Regions from separate parts of the Anaerostipes stercorihominis genome, predicted to be linked through region 3. Evidence: predicted binding sites of a transcription regulator. Region 3 holds the regulator's gene; each other region holds the start of a gene.
What was found. The regulator Rex, encoded in region 3, represses fermentation and respiration genes when NADH is low (regulators of the CRP and FNR family bind a similar motif). The targets are predictions, from matches to a motif close to ATTGTTAANTANTTAACAAT.
Positions count from the first base shown of each region.

Region 1: a site for Rex is predicted at 1,593-1,612, ahead of AC27EF_RS01745 (iron-sulfur cluster assembly scaffold protein). Genes of this name have one in related genera too.
Region 2: a site for Rex is predicted at 1,936-1,955, ahead of AC27EF_RS13485 (glycerol dehydrogenase). Genes of this name have one in related genera too.

Region 1 is NZ_BAAJCL010000001.1:344,448-347,735, forward strand. It holds gene AC27EF_RS01740 (GGGtGRT protein) at 1-840, opposite strand, end outside; gene AC27EF_RS01745 (iron-sulfur cluster assembly scaffold protein) at 854-1,546, opposite strand; gene AC27EF_RS01750 (MFS transporter) at 1,757-3,064, opposite strand; gene AC27EF_RS01755 (phosphodiesterase) at 3,074-3,288, opposite strand, start outside.
Region 2 is NZ_BAAJCL010000026.1:501-3,788, reverse strand. It holds gene AC27EF_RS13490 (glycogen debranching protein) at 1-1,775, shown strand, start outside; gene AC27EF_RS13485 (glycerol dehydrogenase) at 2,052-3,137, shown strand; gene AC27EF_RS13480 (YaaA family protein) at 3,175-3,288, shown strand, end outside.
Region 3 is NZ_BAAJCL010000005.1:18,653-21,940, reverse strand. It holds gene AC27EF_RS06855 (ABC-F family ATP-binding cassette domain-containing protein) at 1-1,273, opposite strand, end outside; gene AC27EF_RS06850 (redox-sensing transcriptional repressor Rex) at 1,494-2,144, shown strand; gene acpS (holo-ACP synthase) at 2,148-2,510, shown strand; gene AC27EF_RS06840 (NAD(P)H-hydrate dehydratase) at 2,507-3,288, shown strand, end outside.

The DNA.
Region 1 (3,288 bases), on a different contig from region 3:
CATACCATAAGAAGCTGGTCCTGCTGCCATATTATCCGGATGAAGTGTACGTCCTGTACCTCCGCCGGAAGCTACAGAAAAGTATTTTTTACCCTGCTCCATACATTCTTTCTTATAGGTACCTGCAACAGGATGCTGGAAACGAGTCGGGTTTGTGGAGTTTCCTGTGATGGAAACATCAACCCCTTCTTTATGCATAATTGCAACACCCTCTGTTACATCATTTGCACCGTAACAGTTAACCTTAGCTCTCAAACCTTCAGAATAAGATTTTCTGAAAACTTCTTTGACTTCTCCTGTATAATAGTCCATCTCTGTCTCAACGTATGTAAATCCATTGATTCTTGAGATAATCTGAGCAGCATCTTTTCCAAGACCGTTTAAGATAACTCTCAATGGTTTCTGGCGAACCTTATTTGCTTTTTCAGCAATACCGATAGCTCCCTCAGCAGCAGCAAAAGATTCATGTCCTGCCAAAAATGCAAAACATTCTGTTTCTTCTTCCAACAGCATCTTTCCTAAGTTACCATGTCCAAGACCTACTTTACGCTGATCCGCAACAGATCCCGGAATACAAAATGCCTGAAGACCTTCCCCGATTGCCGCAGCTGCATCTGCCGCTCTTTTACATCCTTTTTTAATTGCAATCGCCGCACCTACAGTATACGCCCATTTTGCATTTTCAAAGCAAATCGGCTGAATTCCTTCCACCTGAGCATAAACATCTAATCCAGCAGCTTTTGTAATTTCTGCAGCTTCTTCTATAGAATTAATGCCATACTCTTTCAAAACAGCAAGAACTTGTTTTTCTCTTCTCTCATATGATTCAAATAAAGCCATTCTTCGTTACCTCCTATTGTTTTCTTGGGTCAATAATTTTCACAGCGTCATCAACGCGTCCGTATTGACCTTTCGCCTTGTCCATAGCTGTCTGAGCATCGTCTCCGGCTTTGATAAAATCCATCATTCTTCCAAAATTGATAAACTGGTATCCGATAATCTCATCATCTGCATCAAGAGCGACACCTGTGACATAACCTTCAGCCATTTCAAGATAACGAGGTCCCTTCTTCAGAGTTCCATACATTGTACCAACCTGAGATCTTAAACCTTTTCCTAAATCTTCCAGCCCGGCACCGATCGGCAGTCCGTCTTCAGAGAAAGCACTCTGAGATCTTCCGTATACGATCTGTAAAAATAATTCTCTCATTGCTGTATTAATCGCATCACAAACCAAGTCTGTGTTTAATGCTTCTAAAATCGTTCTTCCCGGCAAAATTTCAGACGCCATAGCTGCGGAATGTGTCATGCCTGAACATCCGATGGTTTCTACCAATGCCTCCTGAATAATACCTTCTTTTACGTTAAGAGTTAATTTGCACCCTCCCTGCTGTGGCGCACACCAACCTATACCATGTGTTAACCCTGAAATATCAGCGACATCTTTCGCTTTTACCCATTTTGCTTCTTCAGGAATCGGGGCAGCTCCATGGTTTACACCCTGAGCTACTGTACACATTTGTTCTACTTCATGTGAATAAATCATGTTGAAACTCCTTTCAGTATTAAAATTAACAGTTTCATTTTAGCATATCGTTAAAAATAAAACAACAAATTATCTTAATATCTTTATTAACTTCGACAAACATTTTACAAATCCTGTCGAATCAGAGAAATGGAAGTCTCATACCCAATCCCATGAATTTCTTTGCAACTACGTAGCAGCAAATTCCTGATAGTCTTTCGAGATAAATTTCTATTTTTTCCCTTGTTCATGCCGCCGTTTCAAAACCAATGCACAAACAACGCTGATCAACGCCACTGCTGTGGAATACAATCCAACATATATGGTATCTCCTTTTCCGTAATTGATCAAAACCGTACAGATTGTAGGTACCATTCCTGCCACAAGAAAACTCGGAACATGATATACAAATGATATTCCAGAATATCGAACTTCCGTCTCAAAATAAGAAGACCACAAAGAACTGATAACTGCCCATATTAAATTGTAAGCAATGCTCCATCCGAGAACAATTCCAACAATTGTAATTAAGAGATTTCCATGACTTAATTCGATTACTTTCAATGTGGGAATACTTAAGACCGCCGAAGCCAATCCTCCAATCACAAACGTTTTTGTATTTCCCAATTTCTGTGCACACCATCCGCCAAACAAAGTAAACGGTATCTTAAATATGCAGGCAACAATTGTAATAATATAAGTCTGAATTAGCGGCATTCCGAGCCAGCTAATGCAGTAGGACAAAATCCATACAATGAAAATATTATAAAATGTGCCGTCTACCCACCTGGTTCCGCATCCCAGAAGCAGCGTTTTCCAATATCCTTTTACCATTGGCACAAATCCGACTTTATGTTTTTTTCCTTCTGCCTCTTCTGCTTCCAGCTTTGCCTGCGCTTTTTTATAATCCTCTGTTTCCATCATCTCCCCTTTTTGCCGTATCACAATCGCGGTCAAAACAATGGCAGCTAAAAACGGAATTCTCCATCCCCATGTAAAGAAAATTTCTTCCGGAAGCACCAGCGTTGGAACAGCAATAAGAATTGAGGACAGGCCAAATCCAATGGGTAATCCAATCTGAGGAATTGCAGAATAAAAAGAACGTTTATTTTCCGGCACATTTTCATAAGCCATTAAAATTCCGCCTCCCCAAGTGCCGCCTCTTCCAAAACATTGTGCCAGACGCATCAACTGAAGAACAAAAACAACCCAGATACCTGCCTGCGCGGAAGACGGAAGAATTCCTATGATCGATGTAGAAATTCCCATCATCAGCAAGGAAGCATACATGGTAACCTTTCTTCCTTTTCGATCTCCGATATGCCCAAAGAAAATTGCTCCAAAGGGTCCGGCAATATATCCAATCGCAAACGACATGTAGGATAAGATCAAGGCTGTCGTTTCATTGCCTGTCTGTGCGAAAAATACTTTATTAAATACCGTTCCCGCCGCCGTTCCGTACAGCAAAAAGCAATACCATTGAACTGCGCTTTCAAACAAAGTAATTGCCGCAATTTTTCTGAATTTTTTATTTCCCATGACATCCTCCTAATCTTCTTCCCCATCATAATATTGAAACGGCCAAGGTCCGGAATAAGGCGCATCCGTTGGAATCGTCACATAATGAGTATTGATCTGGTCATCCTCTAATTCATGAATCAAATATGCGGGATTCCCCAGAAAAAAGCGATCTCCGCCTCCTTTAAATCCATTTCTTTTTTCCTGCTCCGTAACAGATGAATCATACTTTCCGCGGAAATCCA
Region 2 (3,288 bases), on a different contig from region 3:
TAGATCCGTATGCAAAGGCAGTTACAGGACAAGAGGTTTGGAGAAAAAAACGAAAGGCGCCTTACCATGCAAGAGTGGTGAAAGATACCTTTGACTGGGGAATTCAGCCACAGTCGAAAAAAGAGATGAGCGATCTTATTATTTATGAGCTTCACGTGCGGGGATTTACGCAGCATCGTTCTTCCGGAGTGAAAAATCCCGGTACCTTTGCGGGCTTAAAAGAAAAAATTCCTTATCTAAAAGAGCTGGGCATCAATGCTGTAGAGCTAATGCCGATTTTTGAATTTGACGAAATGATCAATGCCAGGGATTATCAGGGAAATGAATTAATTGAGTATTGGGGATATAATACTGTCAGTTTTTTTGCTCCCAATGCCAGCTATGCGGCAGCAGATGAGAAGAATAACGAGGGAAGAGAATTAAAAGAGCTAATTAAAGCATTGCATGACAATGATATCGAAGTAATTCTGGATGTAGTATTTAATCATACGGCGGAAGGAAACGAGGCGGGGCCGTTTTTCAGCTTTAAGGGATTTGATAATAATGTTTACTATTTGCTGACGCCGGAAGGAAATTACTATAATTTCAGCGGGTGCGGAAATTCTTTGAACTGCAATCACCCGATTGTACAGCAAATGATTTTAGAATGTCTTCGATATTGGACGATCAATTACAGGGTGGATGGATTTCGTTTTGATCTTGCCAGCATTCTGGGAAGAGATGAAACCGGGAAACCAATGAACAATCCACCGCTTCTTAAGAGTCTGGCATATGATCCGCTTCTGAAAAATGTAAAGCTGATTGCGGAAGCGTGGGATGCAGGAGGTCTTTATCAGGTGGGGAATTTCCCTGCCAGCCGGCGCTGGGCGGAATGGAACGGACAATACCGGGATACAATCCGAGGATATTTAAAGGGAGATTTTTGGGAATCATGGAATGCAGCATGGAGAATCTGCGGTTCCGGAGACCTGTATGGAGGATATGATTCTGATGGAAATGATAATTATGCCGGCTATAATTCCTGTATTAATTTTTTGACTTGTCATGACGGATTCACGCTGTATGATCTATATTCTTATAATATGAAACACAATGAGGCAAATGGATGGGACAATACGGACGGTGCTGATGATAATCGAAGCTGGAATTGCGGAGCAGAAGGTGAGACAACAGATCCGGAGGTGCTGAAACTTCGCTGGCGCATGATTCGCAATGCCTGTGCGGTGTTAATGTGCAGCCGTGGGACTCCGATGTTTTTTTCCGGAGACGAGTTTGCAAATACCAAACATGGAAATAACAACAGCTACTGTCAGGACAATGAAATTTCATGGATCGACTGGTCATTGCTGGAACAGAATCGTGAATTATTTGAGTTTTTTAAATTTATGATTGATTACAGGAAACAGCATCCGACCATCCGAAAAAAACTGGCAGATGCCGTCTGCGGAATGGAAGGAATGCACGCTCATGATACCAATGCCGAGAAGGTGACGCTTCCGAACAATGCCAAAATGCTTGCCGTTAGCTTTGCCGGATATGATCGGAAGAAGGGGAAAGATGATTTGGTTTATGTGGCGCTCAATGCAAATTGGGAAGAGGTGCGGATTACAGTGCCGAATCTGGAACATCATGGTGCATGGTATTTAAGTGTTAATACGTATGGAGATGATCAGGGAAAATATTTTTATCCAGAAGGAGAAGAACCGAGAATCGACCATGAATTTGTAATGAAGCCAAGATCGGTTGCAGTATTTACCGGACGGACGATACATTAAATGAGAGGAAACAAGATTTTGTAAATCATGCAGCAGGATTCCCATAAAATACTGAAAAACGGCAGCAGAGGATGGTTTTGTCATAAAAGACTTCTTTTTTGGAAAATATATAATATGCAGGACAGTTTTGGATGAAAAGGTTTCCTTTTAGCGATAGAAAAAAGTGAAAAATTTAACAAAATAGCATCAAAAGGGTTTCAAAACTTGTCAAGTTGGGTTATATTGAAAGAAGAAACGGAACATAGAAACAGCCGAAGATTGAAAGGGGAAATTCATATGGCAAATATTATTGGAAGTCCAAGCCGGTATATTCAGGGAAAAGGGGAATTAAAGAATCTGTGTACCTATGCGCAGAATTATGGGAAGAAATTATTTATTTTGACCAGCGGTTCCGGAAGAAAACGGGTGGAGCCGTCCATTACAGAAGGAAGAAATGATGCGCAGATCACTTATGAAACATTTCGAGGTGAGTGCTGTATGACAGAAATTCATCGGATCATGGAGCTTTGTAAAGAGGCAGGAAGTGAAGTGATTGTCGGAATCGGAGGAGGAAAAATTCATGATACTGCAAAAGCGGTTGCGTATTATATGAAAAAACCGGTGATGATTGTGCCGACCATTGCGTCAACCGATGCGCCTTGCAGTGCACTTTCTGTGATTTATACGGATGAAGGTGTCTTTGAAAAATATTTGTTTTTGCCGGCAAGCCCCAACATGGTATTGGTGGATACGGAAATTGTAAGCAAAGCACCGGAGCGTTTGTTTGTTGCGGGGATGGGGGATGCGCTTGCCACCTATTTTGAAGCAAGAGCCTGCCGGCGTTCGGATGCGCTCAACTGTGTGGGAGGCAAAGTTACATTAACGGCGATGGCGCTGGCAAAGCTTTGTTATGAAACGCTTCTTGATGAAGGAATTGATGCGATGCTTGCGGTACGTGAGAAGGTTTGTACCAAAGCAGTGGAGCATGTGATCGAGGCAAATACGTACCTTTCAGGCATCGGATTTGAAAGCGGAGGATTGGCAGGAGCTCATGCCATCCATAATGGGCTGACTGCGGTGCCGGAGACTCATGATCTGTATCATGGAGAAAAAGTTGCATTTGGTACGTTGGTACAGCTTGTTCTTGAAAATGCAGATCAGGAAGAAATTCAGGATGTCCTGGCATTTTGTGCGGAAGCTGGATTGCCGACTACATTAGAGGAACTTGGAATAAAAGAGATAAAAGAAGAGCAGATCATGGAAGTTGCGCGTCTTGCATGTTCCCCGGATGATACTCTTGGCAATATGCCGTTTGAAGTAACTCCGGAGGACGTATATGCGGCAATTTTAGGAGCGGATGCACTGGGAAGATATTACCAGTAATTTTGTCAGAGCCATGCAGTAAAAAGGATGGAAGATAATGATTGCAATGATTTCACCGGCGAAAAATATGAAAATTGTGGAGTACAGTGAGCTTCCAAAATCTGAACCGGTTATGCTTCATAAGACAGAGCTTTTGCAAAGAGAACTTCAG
Region 3 (3,288 bases):
TGATTTTTGTATTGGTCAGATCAGGATAAGAATCAGAAATTTCGTCAAAAATAGTTTTGGATGAATCTAAATTATCCTGAGCCTGATCGTAATATCCGATGGTGACACCGGCGCCGAGTTGGATGATCCCCTCATTTTTTCTGACCTTTTTACAGATGATTTTTAACAGGGTAGTTTTTCCGGTTCCGTTTGGACCAATCAGTGCAACCCGTTCTCCCCGAAAAATGTCAGCGCTGATTTTTTGAAATAAAGATTTTGAATTAAAAGATTTAGCGACATCTTTTAAACTTAAGACATCGTTTCCGCTGATCGTTTCCGGCTCAATGGAAAGGCGCATGTCAGCGTTATAGTCCATAGGTTTTTCCAGAACTTCGATTTTTTCTAAAGCTTTTTCTCTGCTCTCAGCTCTGCGGATGGATTTCTCCCGATTGAATCGCTTTAATTTCTGGATGACTTCTTGCTGATGTTTTATTTCCTGCTGCTGGTTTTTATATTCTTTCAGCCGAATTGCTTTGATTTGATTTCGTTTTTCAATAAATGCTGTATAGTTTCCATCAAAAAGCATGGATTTACCAAACTCAATTTCCATAACCTTATTGACAATTTTGTCTAGAAAATAGCGGTCATGAGAAACGATGATGACGGCGCCTTTATAATGAGAAAGATAAGTTTCCAGCCATCGAATGGATGCGACATCCAAATGGTTTGTCGGTTCATCCAACAAAAGTACATCTGGATTTTTCAGAAGCAGTTTTCCCAGTGCAACACGCGTTCTTTGTCCGCCGGAAAGGGTGTTGATCTGTTTGTTAAAATCTTCTTCTGAGAATCCAAGACCTTTTAATATTCCGGTGATCTCACTTTTATAGGCAAAGCCATTCATCTGTTCAAATTGGTGGGTAGCCTGCGTGTATTGATTCATTTTTTGTTCCAGGGCATCTCCTGTTAAATCTTTCATCTCCTGCTCATATCTGCGCATTTTTTCATCCAACAAAATAACATCCTTTTTAACAGAAAGCAATTCGTCAAAAATGGTATGATGGAATTGATGTTCCTGATGTTGGGCAAGATAACCGATGGAAGTATCTTTTTTTATAGAAATATTGCCTTCGTCTGCCCCAAGTTCTCCAATTAAAATTTTTAAGAGTGTAGATTTTCCGGCACCGTTATATCCGATAATTGCCAGGCGGTCATTTTCATTTAAATGAAAAGATACATTTTTGAGAACTGGCTTTTCGACAAATGTTTTGCAGAGATTCTGGCATGATAAAATCATAGAAAACTCCTTTCAAAAATAAGATATTACAACGATTTGTTGTAATTGACACTATTTTTCAGAATATCATATTTTTCTCTAAAATAAAAGGCATTTCCTCCGAAAGACTGAAAATCTGTAGAAGTGTTCAAGAAATTTTGGATAGATTCATGGCAGAAAGATTGACAGATATTAGACAATCTTATATAATAGAAACAGAATAAATGTTTGGAGGAATCAGATGGGAAACGCAGATAAGAATATTTCATCCGCAGTTATAAAGCGCCTGCCACGGTATTTTCGCTATCTTGGCGCGTTGAAGGCAAAAAATATCACTAGAATTTCCTCAAAAGAGTTAAGTGAGCAGATGATGGTAACTGCGTCCCAGATTCGTCAGGATTTGAATAATTTTGGAGGATTTGGGCAGCAGGGCTACGGATATAATGTTGACAATTTGTATACAGAGATCGGAAAGATTCTGGGGCTTGATCAGCGCAATGATATGATTATTGTCGGAGCAGGAAATCTTGGGCAGGCTCTTGCCAACTATCAGTCTTTTAATGAAGATTACGGATATAAGGTGATGGCATTGTTTGATGTGAATCCAAAATTGATTGGAATTTCCGTTCGGGGAGTTAAAGTTCTTGATACGGACGAATTGGAGAATTTTATTAAGACCCATGATATTAAAATTGCAGCGCTCACCATTCCGAAGGATCAGGCGCCGGGAATTGCCCGGAAGATGGCGGAATGGGGAATCAAAGGATTTTGGAATTTCGCCCCAATTGATTTGCATCTTCCGGAAAATGTTACGGTGGAGAATGTACATTTGGCAGAAAGCCTGATGACGCTGACTTACAATATTCACAATCGGGAAGAGAGTGAGATGTAAACGATGATCATCGGAATTGGAACGGATCTTGTGGAAATTGAGCGAATCAGAGCAATGCTTTCAAGACAAAGTGGTCTCAAAAGAATTTTTACAACCAAAGAATTAGTTTGTGCAAAGAATAATGCTGCGACTTTAGCCGGCAATTTTGCTGTAAAAGAAGCCGTTTCCAAAGTATTTGGAACCGGCTTTTTCGGTGTAGAACCGTTTGAGATTGAAGTTTTAAGAGACAAGAAAGGCGCGCCGTTTGTGTGCCTTTGTGGACGTGCAAAAGAAATGGCACAAAAACTTGGAATTGAACAAATCCATGTTTCCATTACCAATACGGAAGCATTGGTACAGGCCTTTGTAATAGGAGAACGACAATGAAATATGTATTGAAAAGTCAGGAAATGCAGGATATTGATCGGGAAACCATTCATAAAATTAAAATTCCCGGACTGGTTTTGATGGAGAGGGCCTCCCAAGCTGTAGCTGAGTGTGCAATGTCCTGCGTAAATGGAGATGCCAGAATTTTGGTGATTGCGGGAATTGGAAATAATGGCGGCGATGCATTGGCCACAGCCAGAATTCTTTTGGAACAACAATATTCAGTGGATGTTATGATTGTTGGGAATTTGGAAAAAGCATCGGAGGATCTGAAATTACAGTTGAAAATTTTAGAGAATCTCGGATATCAATTTTTGCGGCAGGCAGAGATTGCTTCTTACGATCTGTTGATTGAAGGAATTTTCGGAGTGGGACTGACAAGAGAAATCAAAGGGGAATATGAAGAGATCATTGAGCAGATCAATGTTTCAGGGAAGAGGGTTCTCTCGATTGATATTCCTTCCGGGATTCATGGGGATACCGGAAAAATTATGGGATGTGCCGTTCGTGCGGATGCTACCGTGACGTTCGGCGGATTCAAGAGAGGTCATTTGCTGTATCCGGGGAGAGATTATTGTGGAGATACAAGATTGGCATCCATCGGTTTTCATGACCAAACGATACAAAAATATGCCACGGCATTTACGCTTGAAAATCCTCGGAATCTCATGCCCAAAAGAGAAAATTATTCCAACAAGGGAACTTACGGAAAGGTACTGGTCATTGCGGGCAATGAAACAATGTCAGGCGCCGCCTGCTTTGCAGCGGAGGCAGTACT